One region of the Cytobacillus solani genome, then DNA from elsewhere that is predicted to be linked to it. Evidence: riboswitches for the same ligand, from Rfam matches in the RefSeq annotation. Region 1 holds a riboswitch; each other region holds the start of a gene.
What was found. Region 1 has a riboswitch for cyclic di-GMP ahead of FI644_RS10545 (hypothetical protein). Riboswitches for the same ligand answer to the same signal wherever they lie in the genome.
Positions count from the first base shown of each region.

Region 1 (3,141 bases):
ATCATTATCCAAATTAGCGGAAGACTTACAAACTTTAATTAGTAAGTTTAAGATCTAGCGGAAAGTAATAATCGAATAAGATAAAAATGTGATTAGCTATCTGTTTTTATGGGTACAGGATATAGAATCACTTCTATTCAAAGAGGGGAAGAAGACACCAAATGCTGGTGAAATTCTTCTTCTTTTTGTTATGAGAAAAGTTTTTTGAATTGAAAACGCCTTCATTAAAAATCCTAATAAATATATAAGAAAACTAGAGTATAATGAGTTTTATTAAATATTAACAGGAGTAGTGACCATTGGAAAAACAAAATAGCAAATACAGATGGGCTGTCTTTGGCACAGTGTTGTTTACTTATTTTCTAATTGTTAGCCAAAGGACGGCCCCAGGACTAATTACAGATCAACTAATGAAGGACTTCGGTCTTACAGCTTCAACCATTGGATTACTGACAAGCATTCAATTTCTTGCATACGCAAGTCTGCAAATACCAATTGGGCTATTGTCTGATCGATATGGTCCTAATTTTTTCCTTATTATTGGAACCATTCTAAATGGCTTAGGGACAGTATTATATAGTTTAGCTCCAAATGAATTTTTCCTTCTCTTTGCTAGGTTATTAGTGGGACTTGGTGATGCAACCATTTGGGTCAACTTGGTTTTAATTTTAAGTCTGTGGTTTAAAGGAAATGAATTTGTTGGGTTGATTGGAATAGCTGGGATGGCGGGGAGTTTTGGATTTCTGCTGGCAACTGTGCCTTTTTCCTGGTGGATTACTTTATGGGGCTGGAGGGTTCCATTTTTATTAATAGGGATTATTCTATGTGTACTAGGAATCTTGCTTTATTTCATCCTTGTGAAAAAACCTAAACAACTCTTTAATGATTATCAGAAACAAAAGATAATCTCACCTAAAGAAGAACAAGTAAAGGAAAAGACATTATCGCTGCTACGCCGCATTCTTTCAAGCCGTCAAGCTTGGGCAACCTTCTTATGTCATTTTGGTGTTGTTGGCACATATGTTGGATTTATCGGTTCATGGGCTGTTCCATATGGGATGAATGTATATGATATGAATCGTTCAGATGCGAGCCAGCTTATTATGATCGGACTTATCGGAGCAATTATCGGCGCACCGATTACGAGCTGGATTGCAGGACGTATAGGTTCAATCAAAAAGCCTTATACAGTTATTCACTTCATTTCATTCTTATGCTGGACAGCCATTCTATTATTCGGGGGAGAGCCGCCCATTTTCATGCTTATCATTCTTTTCTTTATCATCGGATATTGCAACGGGGCAAATACGTTAACATTTGCTGTTGTCCGGCAATCATTTGATCGGAAAGAGGTTGGTCTAGCTTCTGGATTTGCGAATACAGGCGGTTTTTTAAGTGCAGTCCTTTTGCCCGGTATTTTTGGCAAAATACTCGATCATTTTCATGCTTCACCAATCCAAGTAGGCTATCATTACGCATTTATCATACCGGTTATTTTTTCTATGCTTGGTTTGGCCGGCGGGCTTTTGATTAAGGAGCAGCGCCAGGAAGAAAAGGAGTTCAATGTGTAAATTTGAATAAAATAATTTTCAATTGGAATTTCAATAATGTAGAATTTTGCTGAATCTTGTTGAATTATAAATTAGAATGAATTATCATAAGAATTAGAGGTTAAAAAGTCCTAAATAAAAAGTCCTACATAAATGAGTTTAAAGGCAAACTATTCGAAAGAATAGGACGCAAAGCTATGGGTCTAAGGTAGTGGTTTAGTGATAAGCAACTAACTATGACAGCCGGTTACCAAATTTTTGAATGGGTTATTTGAATTTTTGGCTATTCACGAATGAGGGAATAGCTTTTTTCTTTTGCCCTACTTTTTTATTTTGAGGTGATTTTTTTGAAGGTCGAGGAATTAATACAGGAAGTTAATAAAAATGTAGAACAATTAGATTTTGTCACAACCAGGAAATTAATTGAGGAGAATATAGAAGTTTTAAGCAAGCATAAGGTGCTATTGAAAAGCAATGCGAGAGAGCTGCTCAAATTGCTTACAGAACGGCTAGATGCGGGGTATGAACCTATTTCAAGGCAGGATATGGCTACGGTCATTGCCCTAAATTCATATGCAACGAAATTTGATATTCGATCCATGAAATTAATTGTAAAAGATAAAGCAAAATTGTTATTAAGAAGAGACGTTATTGAATACTTAAATAAAGATGCGAAAGTGCTATTAGAAGGTATGGGTGTGATCGAAAAAATTAGTTAAGATGACAACCCTTCAAATTAAATTGGAAGTTATCTGAGAAGCCCCTGAAATTATCTATTTTCAGGGGCTATTCTTATTTTTTCAACAATAAGTAAATAAAGTATGGCGCACCGATTAATGAAACCATAATGCCTGCTGATATCCCGTCTGGCTCAACTAAGTTACGCCCAACCGTATCAGCGAATAACAGAAGCCATCCGCCAATTAGAATGGAGATCGGGATAAATAATTGATTTCTCGGTCCTACCAAGGCTTTTGCTATATGTGGGGCCATCAGTCCGATAAATGTAATACCACCCGTCACTGAAACGGCCGCAGCGGCTAAAGCAACAGCTGTCAGAAGGAGAACGATACGCTCCTTTTCAATGGATACACCAACTCCAATGGCTACCGGTTCGTTTAATCCAAGGAGATTCAATCGGTTTGCCTTATACAAGGTAAAGGGAATGAGTATCACCAGCCAGGGAAGGATGGCCAAAATAAATGGCCAGTCAGTCCCCCAAATATTCCCTGCTAACCACTTAGCGATAAAATCGACTTTTTCCTGTTCCGCAGAAGAAATAAGGACAATCATCGCTCCAGAAAGCGCCATTGAAAATCCAACGCCAATTAAAACTAATCGGACTGGCTGGAGTCCAACTTTTCTATTATACGAAAAAATATAAATTACACTAGCAGTAATTAAAGCACCAATAAATGCGACAACAGGAAGCAGATAAACAAAGGAACCAGCATCAATCGGCAGAAATAGGAAGAAAATAGCAATCGCTACCCCTGCACCTGAATTAATTCCGATGATGCCAGGATCAGCAAGATCGTTCCGTGTAATGCCTTGCAAAATGGCTCCTGATAAAGCAAGTGCCATCCCAGCT
Region 1 is NZ_CP041305.1:2,058,532-2,061,672, forward strand. Features, by position in the region: gene FI644_RS10535 (methyl-accepting chemotaxis protein) at 1-58, shown strand, start outside; gene FI644_RS10540 (MFS transporter) at 300-1,571, shown strand; cyclic di-GMP riboswitch class I at 1,705-1,805, shown strand; gene FI644_RS10545 (hypothetical protein) at 1,898-2,269, shown strand; gene FI644_RS10550 (FecCD family ABC transporter permease) at 2,343-3,141, opposite strand, start outside.

Region 2 (3,141 bases), 1.1 Mb from region 1:
GGTTTAGGAATTGCTTCTGCAGCAATAGGCATTTCATTAGTTGGCGGAGGAACATTTGCATATTTTAACGATGTGGAAACAACAAATAACACCTTTGCTGCTGGAACATTAGATTTAGGAATTGATAAAGAAACAATTATTAGTATTGATAACATTAAACCAGGAGACCGTTTCTTTAGGTATTTCCAGCTTTCAAATGATGGGTCACTTGATATGAAGGAAATCCTACTAAATTCCACTTATGAAGTGTCTGATAAGAAAGGTGACAATGCAGGAGAAGACTTTGGGGAACATATTATGGTGGAGTACTTGTACAATGCATCTGGTAAAGATACAGTTATTTTCCAAAAAACTTTAGCTGAAATAAATGAAAATCCAGTTCAAGTCCTCAAAAATTTCCCGGCTGGTGCAAAGAATGCCAAATTTACTGTCCAATTTGAGTTTGTTGATAATGGGGAAGATCAAAATAAATTCCAAGATGATGCTTTAAAACTTACATGGACTTTTGATGCTAAACAACAGGATGGTTCGAATAAATAGTTTTCTAAAACAATGTTAATAGGTGGGATTAGGTTCCTGCCTTTTAAAAATTTGGTTATCCATTGTATCCATAAAGAAGGAGGAACCCTATCATGTACCAAAAAAACTGTGATCGCTGCTGCCGCCCATCATATAGCAGCAGTGAGAAGGGTGAATGGTTATGCCCAATTTGTGGACAGGATCTAACCAACTATCCCTTTTTTGATGCAATGACATTGGAAAGGATAAATATTAAACGACCAACCATTCGGAAAAAAGCTGAAGCCTATCGAAAAGGATATGCTTATATGAAAGTGTAGGAGTAGGAGCCCGTGCATATTTTGAAATTTTTCCAACAAAAGATGCATAGACAAAGAAAGATGGTAATAAAAATAGATTATCTAGTATAAGATTCCTATTTGGGGGGAACATTGTGGTCGAGACAAAAATAGAGGTCACAGAAATAGATAAAGAATGGTTGCAGTTAATAATAGAAGCAAAGAATTTAGGAATAGAGAAACAAGAGATCTTGGACTATTTAAATCATAATGTATAAATAAAGAATAAATACGAGTTTAAGTATTTCTATGAGAAGGGGAACCTTTTTAGGAAATACTTTTTATTATAAAAAAATTTGCAAGTGCAACCCACAAAGCTCCTAAAAGGGTGGTCAATTTGAAACGAATATTCTCTTACCTAGCAATAGTTAATATAGCTGATGGAGTCTTTACCTATTTGGGTCTTCATTTCTCTATGATTGAAGAAAGCAATCCTATGATGAATGGTCTATATGATATAAGTCCTTTGTTTTTTCTTGGATATAAGCTATTACTCTCAGGTGTTCTTTTCGGATTGATCTTAATGAAGAAGCTTCCACCGACTCGACTTATAAAAGTCTTGTCAATTACAGCCTCAGCGGTCTACACCATCGTTATCGGATTGCATGGTGTATGGATGTTCCCATTGATTGTATACCTTTTCTAGTAAAAGAACTGTGTAAAATAAATCATATTGTCAATGATTTAATTAGGCATTATATATTAATATTTTTCGACTAATTTCTACGGTTGTTATACCAACTTTTAAATGAATATTCCTTGTAGGCATTTAATATGTCAATTTAAGTATAAGCAGCTTTTAGGAAGGGAAGAACCATGTCGAAATAAGGATAAAAAAAGTAGATCAAAAATTTTCTGAATAGACAAAAATCAACACCATAAGTGATAAATATCTTATAAAATACATAATATAGAATATATTACCTATTTAAAGGATATAGAAAAAGGCAAACCTGCTGAAAGGCAGGGACGCAAAGTCACAGGTCTAAGGTATGTTGGATAAAATACTAGGATGGCTGGGTTGCCTTAAATACGATTCGTATTTTGGGGGGAACTATGTGGTTGAGGTGAAAGTGACTGTGGGGGAAATGGATACAGAATGGCTTGAGCTGATTATTGAGGCAAAAAAAATGGGAATCAAACAAGATGAGATTAGGGAATTTTTTATGAATAGCGGGGTTACTGAAATAGTTCTTAAAGGATGAATATTGATGGGGACAAGTTTTAAGTATTTCTTGTGAGAAATTTCTCATTTAAGAAATGCTTTTTATTTTGAAATAAAGGGCCATGGAGGCTAATTAACATAGCCTCCCTGACCCTTCTTGTATAATGAAATGCTTATTTATTTTGGTCAATTCGCCATTTATTAAATGCTAAGAATTCTCTAAATTGGTCTTTAGTAACGCCAGAATTCATGGCTTCCTGTACAATTTTCATCCATTCAGAGTCCAATTCTTCTTTATTCGGCTGTTCATGAATTAAATGATCGACAGGTACATTTAATACTGCAGCGATTTTCTCGAGAAATTGAATCGAAGGGTTTGTTTGTAAGTTTCTTTCGAGAGAACTTAAATAGGATTTGGCCACACCAGCTTGTTCGGCAAGCTCGGATAACGACATTTTCTTTTCCTTTCGAAGTAGTTTAACTCGTTCACCGATCATCCAATCTCACACACCTTACTATAATATGTAATATTATCATACCAAAAAACGACGGAAAGTTCCATATAAAGAACAATTGGTTTGAAAAGATATTAGTATTTTATCATAAATATACGAGCTTCTTGCATAGTATCTGTCCGTATAATTGAAAATTTAGAGCAAAAATGCTCTAAGTTAATTGACTAGAGCATTTTTTGTATGAATCAGCTGCAAAATTTCCATAACCGCCGAATCAGTATTTTCAGCATCGATATGATGGAAGGGTTTGCTATATTCCATTTGTTTATGTGCGTAACGGGGGTCATAATAATCTTCGAGAAGAATTTGGATGACAGTTTTGTACTCCTTAATGGAAGCTGCTTCGTCTAGAGAAGCAATAATTTCATGGTTCTTTATGCGTTTCTTAATAAAAGAAAGACGTTCAATGACCTTTTTATGAAACCAATCCTCGTGTGCATATGGCAAACAATAGTCATTATAAATACGCTCAACCCGTGATGTCATTGAAGCTTGTAAATGAATATTGGTACCAAGCTGCTTTTTCTTTAAAAGTTCATCAGGTAAAACAACTTTACCAATTCGTTTACTTTCAGCTTCGATAATGAAGAAGGGAGAATCAATC
Region 2 is NZ_CP041305.1:1,006,508-1,009,648, reverse strand. Features, by position in the region: gene FI644_RS05170 (TasA family protein) at 1-540, shown strand, start outside; gene FI644_RS05165 (hypothetical protein) at 633-839, shown strand; gene sinI (DNA-binding anti-repressor SinI) at 953-1,075, shown strand; gene FI644_RS05155 (DUF5658 family protein) at 1,195-1,503, shown strand; cyclic di-GMP riboswitch class I at 1,794-1,886, shown strand; gene FI644_RS26255 (anti-repressor SinI family protein) at 1,916-2,062, shown strand; gene FI644_RS05145 (helix-turn-helix domain-containing protein) at 2,196-2,519, opposite strand; gene mnmH (tRNA 2-selenouridine(34) synthase MnmH) at 2,694-3,141, opposite strand, start outside.
Region 2: linked by a shared signal. The riboswitch ahead of FI644_RS26255 (anti-repressor SinI family protein) and the one ahead of FI644_RS10545 (hypothetical protein) in region 1 are both predicted to bind cyclic di-GMP.

Region 3 (3,141 bases), 2.0 Mb from region 1:
TTTGAATGTGAATGTAGGTGTAGGAGATACAACCATTGATCTGTCAGGTGATTGGGAGCAGGATTTCGATGTTCAATTATCAATGGGTGTTGGAAAATCAACCATTATTTTACCTAAAGATGTCGGCGTTCAAGTTAAATCTTCCAAGGGAATCGGTCATTCTGAATTTAGAGGATTTATTTCAATGGGAGATGATGTCTATGTGAACGAGGCTTATGAAAATGCCAAGATAAAAATCAATGTCAACGCAGAATTGGGCATTGGAAAAGCAGATTTTATTATTGAAGAATAACGAGTTCATCAAGAAACGTGTGTTTATAAAAAGAAAAGAAAGCCATATTATAGATAGAGTTTAGTGTTTGGAAAGGAGTCAATTTGATGGAATCTTTATCCCGTGAACAGCTTATTAATAATATGCAAAAATCGTTTCAGATGTATATAAATCAATATGGATTGGATGATATTGGAGTTTTTGAAGAAGAAGGCCAGGATGATCTTTACTATTTTGGCTACACAATTAAAAAGGATGGGAAAACGCATCATATTCATAGCCCGTATAGAAAAGACACACACGGTGGGCTTTCTCCCATAATAAACGAATGGACGATCGAATCAGATGAACCGCAAAAAACAGATCTAAAAGGATATCACAGTTTAGAGAGTGCATTTCTTGATCTATAAAGTGAAACATAATCAGCGGGGGTTCTCCACCATCCCCGCTGATTGCCAGTTGAATGATATGTTGCTTCAAATACTGCCATTCTAGCTGTTATTTTTATTTCACCTAGCTGTACCGATTTTATAGCTTTTTAACAAATTCTGATTTTAACTTCATAGCACCAAATCCATCAATTTTGCAGTCAATATTATGATCTCCATCGACTAAACGAATATTTTTTACTTTTGTACCTATTTTTAAAATGGATGAGCTCCCTTTTACCTTTAGGTCTTTAATAATAGTTATTGAATCGCCATCATTTAAGACATTTCCATTTACATCTTTAATCAATTTATTTTCCTCGGTATGGTCATTTTCAGTGTTTAAACTCCACTCATGAGCACACTCGGGACAAACGAAAAGACTCCCATCCTCATATGTATATTCAGAATGACATTTTGGACATTTTGGCAAACCTTGCATGAACATTTTCCCCTATTCGTAATTATTTTTCTATTTTCTTACGGTACAGAAAATCTTAATCATTGAATAGACCATCTGCACACTCTCTTATCTTACAGTAAAACTTGATACAAAAATAGATAGATTAGGAGATGATGGGAAATCATTAACAATAAACTATTTTGTATCATTTTCTACGCAACAAAAATAATGTGTAGACCTCTAACATTATTTTTTGTTGTTTCTTACTAAATCAATTTATAGTTCTTGTGATTGACAACCGTTTTTATCGGTTCGTCCGTTTTTGTATTTACTCCGATTTCTACAATGACTGAGTTATCCCGAAGGACAATTACTTTTCCTTTTTTCCCTTTTGCCTCCCCTTTAATAATTTGTATCATGTCACCCATATTTGGTTTTTTCGTGTTCTTCACTTTGCTATCCTGTTTTTTAGTCATATCTTCAGCCATTTTGCATACCCCCTTTTTTCATCTATTGAGTAAGTGAATCAATTTCCTTCGTTTTTAGTATGACCAAAATTCTTCTCCATACAACTTTATACAAAATTGCTTAACAACAATCTTTGAGTAAAGATGTCAAAAGTCACTTTAATGAAAAAGACTTTTGAACTATAATAAAAGCAATAGCAAATCAATTGAAAAATTGAGACGCAAAACCACAGATCTAAGGTAGTCATACTATGATGGCTGGGTTGCCGTATTTACTCTTACATAAGATAAATCGTAAAGGAGCTCTACCCTATGTTTAAGAAAACCTTTCTCGCTCTTCAGTTTATTTTTCCACTTCTATTAACCCATTGCTTTCCTGCAATGGGACAAGCACAAAACCCTTTATTGGACGTTAATAATTATCAAATTTACTATGGTCATTTAAATGATGTAAAAACCAAACAGCTTGGCAAAAATGATCTGGTTGTTATTGAGCCTCACGAAACAACAAAAGAACAAGTGGCTGAATTGAAAAAAAGCGGCACAATAACACTCGGTTATATTAGCATTATGGAATTGCAGGACTGGGATGACGCGTTTGTAGCCAAAATACAGGCAGATGACTATTTAAAAGTTAACGGTCAAAAGGTCTATGTTGAGGATTGGGATACCTATCTAATGGATATCACTAATAAGCATTATCAGCAATTATTGCTTGAAGAAATTGAAGAAGAAATTATTCAAAAGCAGTTTGACGGGATCATTTTAGACACTGTTGGCGATATTGATGATTTTTACAGCGATAACGAGGAATTGGCCGCAGACCTCCGTAATGGGTATGTCGAGCTTCTTCAAGTCATAACAAGTAAACATAAAGAATTGCTGTTACTGCAAAATTGGGGATTCGAAACTTTGAAAACTGCTTCCAAGGATTACGTGGATGCGATTATGTGGGAAGGCTTTAATAAAGAGCGTTTAACGAATAGCAGATGGGGACAAAATTGGATCAAATATTTCCAAACCCTGCAAAAGGAAGATAATATTGCAGTATTTACTGTGGCACCTAATAAAAGCAGTGCAAATTACAGTAAAAAGCAAGGCTTCGTTTCATACGAGAACAAAAATAGTATCTATAATTAATAAAAGGTCTGCCTTTTTTCCCGAGGCTGACCTTTCATATTATGAAATTAAGATGCATAATCACCGCTGTATTGAACAAGCGATACATCTTTAACCCCTTCTAGATTCGATAATTTATGAACAAATGCGGTATTATCCACCTTAAGCTTGATTTTTAATGTTAGCTCTGTCCAATTATTTCGAACAATTTTCGATTTCAGATCATAATTGAACTTAACAAGCTGTGCTTTAATCTCATCGTAGGCCATTTCGTCATAATGAATCACTAATAAATACGTTTCGTCCTTCCATTTCTTTTTTGAAAGGAAGAAGACAGCGATGGAAATAAAAATGGATCCAAAAATCGCTACTGGATATACGTTTGCTCCAATCGCAATACCTGCTGTAATCGCCCAAAACAAAAACACGATATCCAGCGGGTCCTTCAGTGCT
Region 3 is NZ_CP041305.1:4,063,038-4,066,178, reverse strand. Features, by position in the region: gene FI644_RS20405 (toast rack family protein) at 1-292, shown strand, start outside; gene FI644_RS20400 (DUF5634 family protein) at 379-681, shown strand; gene FI644_RS20395 (zinc ribbon domain-containing protein YjdM) at 800-1,141, opposite strand; gene FI644_RS20390 (DUF2187 family protein) at 1,369-1,590, opposite strand; cyclic di-GMP riboswitch class I at 1,756-1,840, shown strand; gene FI644_RS20385 (endo alpha-1,4 polygalactosaminidase) at 1,882-2,709, shown strand; gene FI644_RS20380 (DUF4956 domain-containing protein) at 2,757-3,141, opposite strand, start outside.
Region 3: linked by a shared signal. The riboswitch ahead of FI644_RS20385 (endo alpha-1,4 polygalactosaminidase) and the one ahead of FI644_RS10545 (hypothetical protein) in region 1 are both predicted to bind cyclic di-GMP.

Region 4 (3,141 bases), 2.0 Mb from region 1:
CGCAATAGGGTCATCCATTTGGAATCCAGTATTTACAGGGTTGAGTGGAATTCTTCTTGCCGTTTCACCAATTGTCGCCCAAAGCTACGGGGAGAAGAAGACAGGGGAAGTGACATCGATTGTTAAAAATGGCATATACTTAGCGATTATGATTGCCGTTTCAGTTATCATTATTGGTTTCTTCCTGTTAGACCCTTTATTAACGAAAATGAATCTCCCAAGCGGTGTGCAAGATACCGCTCGTAACTATTTGATCGGGCTTAGCTTTGGAATTATTCCGTTATTTGCTTTCAATGTATTAAGATCCTTTATTTATGCATTGGGAAAAACTCGTGTAGTCATGGTTATTTTGATCGTGGCTTTACCGATAAATTTATTATTTAACTATGTACTAATTTTCGGGCGTTTTGGCTTTCCTGAGCTAGGTGGTGCAGGGGGAGGCTATGCAACTGCAGTCACGTATTGGTTTATTTTAGGAATGATTATTTTCGTCATTAAAACGCAAAGCCCTTTTTCATCCTTTAAAGTATTTGCAAGCTTTAAAGGGTTCTCACTGGAAAAGTGTAAAGAAATACTGAAAATTGGTGTGCCAATGGGGCTTTCAATTTTTTTTGAAACAAGTATGTTTGCCGTGGTAACGATTCTATTAAGTAAATTTAATGTGACGACAATCGCAGCTTATCAATCAGCTCTAAATATCGTTTCTTTTTTATATATGATACCAATGAGCATTTCGATGGCTCAAACTGTACTTGTTGGATTTGAGGTTGGAGCAGGAAGGTATAAAGATGCGAGGGCATATAGTTGGTTGGGCATCTATTTATCCATTATTATTGCGTTAGTAACAGGCTTACTAGTCGTTTTATTTCGATATCAGGTTGCGGGATTCTACTCTAATGAAGCGGCAGTAATTACACTCACCGTCCATTTTCTAATTTATGCGCTATTTTTCCAAATATCTGATGCCATTCAAGCCACAGCACAAGCAGCTCTAAGGGGATATAAGGATGTAAATATATCATTTATCATTACATTAATTGCTTACTGGTTAATCTGTCTCCCGGTTGGCTATCTCCTTGCACATCAAACAAATTTAGGAGCAACGGGATATTGGATTGGGTTAACGATTGGCTTACTTGCCGCAGGTGTTTGTCTGTCACTAAGGCTTATCTATATTCAGAAGAAGAAGTATATTATCGAACAAGCGGGCTAATTTGTTTAAAAGGGAATTTATCTTTCCCTTTTAAGCATTACAGTATTAAAATTTAGCATCTGTATGATAAAATATAATCAAAAAGCTCAAGTTAAGAAGGAATGACCTGCTCCTATTTCTTTAACCAGCTATTTTTAGCATGATTTCTATGAAAATCAATTGACTATGGTAAATAAGAACTATATAGTATTAATATAACCATTTTGTGATTTTTCAGAATTCTAACTTAATAGGAGAAAAGGGCAAATTCATTGAAAAATGAGGACGCAAAGCTAGAGGGGCTAAAGTCATTTGATCATGCCAGCCAGCTGCCGAATATAACTATAATTGAGTTAGGTTAATCGGTATGCGATTAATCTTTTTCTTGTGAAAAAATAATACGTTGGAAGTGTATGGAATGAGTAAGCAAATGGAAGGAATTCATAAAGTTCTTCGGATTGTTACAAAATTGCTGAAAAAAATCGGCTCTGAAAAAAACATCATTACACGGGATGTATATTCAGAAATAGTATGTTCAGTTGGGGACTGTGGAGATAAAGAAGCGATTGATTCCTTATTATCACAATTGCAAAAAGTGAACGTTCAAATGGAAAATATGAGCTGGCTAAACGAACATTATAAAATTTTGCATGATTTTGCCCAAGTATGCAGCAAAACATTAAACGAAGAAATTCTTCTCAAGAAGGCATATGAAATGGTTTCTCAAGTAATGCCGACTGATTCGTTTTTTATCGCTTTATATACAGAAGGAAATCCGCTTATTCACTTTATTTTTATGGTGGAAAATGGAATTTTCTTTCCGCAGGAATACATAAAAATGGGAAATAATTTTACTTCAAGAGCAATCAGAACAAAAGAAATTGTTCATCCGAGAAAAGTGAGCCAAGATCAGACTGATTCAACGTTCGGAGTAACAGATACGAAATCAGGCATTTTTGTACCAGTCATCATTGATGATCAGGTGAAAGCAGTTATTTCTGCACAAAGTGTGTCTGATTTCGCTTATCGAAAAGAACATGAAGAACTATTGCAGATTATTGGAAACCAGGTCATTCATTCCATTGAAACGGCGAGACTTTATGAAAAAATTTATTTAATGTCACAGACAGATGAATTAACCGGATTGAAGAATCACCGTGCATTCCATAATGATCTCTCCAATTTAATCGGCGAAGATGGGAAAGAAATAACCTTGATGATGATTGATTCAGACCGATTAAAGAAAGTGAATGATAATTTTGGTCATGATATTGGAGATTTATATTTAAAAGTATTAGGGGATGGAATTAAAAGCATTTGTAATGATGATATTGTGGGCTATCGGTATGCTGGAGATGAATTTATGATTATCATAAATTCTAGTTTAAATAGCTTGGCTGAAACTATCCATGAGAATTTATCTGAGTATTTAATACAGCACCCAATCAAAATAGGAGAAAATGAAATAACTGTTTCGATTAGTACAGGTGTTGCCATTTTTCCAGAGCACGGGTCTAGCGTTGATTCGTTAAAGAAATCAGCTGATCAAGCCCAATATAAAGCAAAAAAACAGGGTGGAAACCAGATGGTTACTGCTTAAAAACGAAAGTGCCGGGACTGCAAAAAAGGATCTTTTGCTGTCCCGGCACTTTCTTATTGGTATTCCTCCCAGTCTGAGTATGTGCCGCCTCCGTTACAGCCTGGACAATCATATAAATTTGCGTGATAGGCATATTCGTTACCTGGAAAAATGGAAAACCCTCGTCCGTAGCACTCTGGACATTTATTCTCATCCTTCATATTCGATAGATGTTTTTCGTGTCGATTGGCCCTCCACTCATTAAAAGAATTTAGTAATCCCATATTATTCACCCCAAGCTTTTTTACTTAGTTTTTATTAAATTGGCTGTTTTTATACGCAATGTGTTTTAATTCTCATTTAGCAGGAA
Region 4 is NZ_CP041305.1:4,030,947-4,034,087, forward strand. Features, by position in the region: gene FI644_RS20250 (MATE family efflux transporter) at 1-1,213, shown strand, start outside; cyclic di-GMP riboswitch class I at 1,445-1,529, shown strand; gene FI644_RS20255 (sensor domain-containing diguanylate cyclase) at 1,611-2,792, shown strand; gene FI644_RS20260 (methionine aminopeptidase) at 2,846-3,055, opposite strand.
Region 4: linked by a shared signal. The riboswitch ahead of FI644_RS20255 (sensor domain-containing diguanylate cyclase) and the one ahead of FI644_RS10545 (hypothetical protein) in region 1 are both predicted to bind cyclic di-GMP.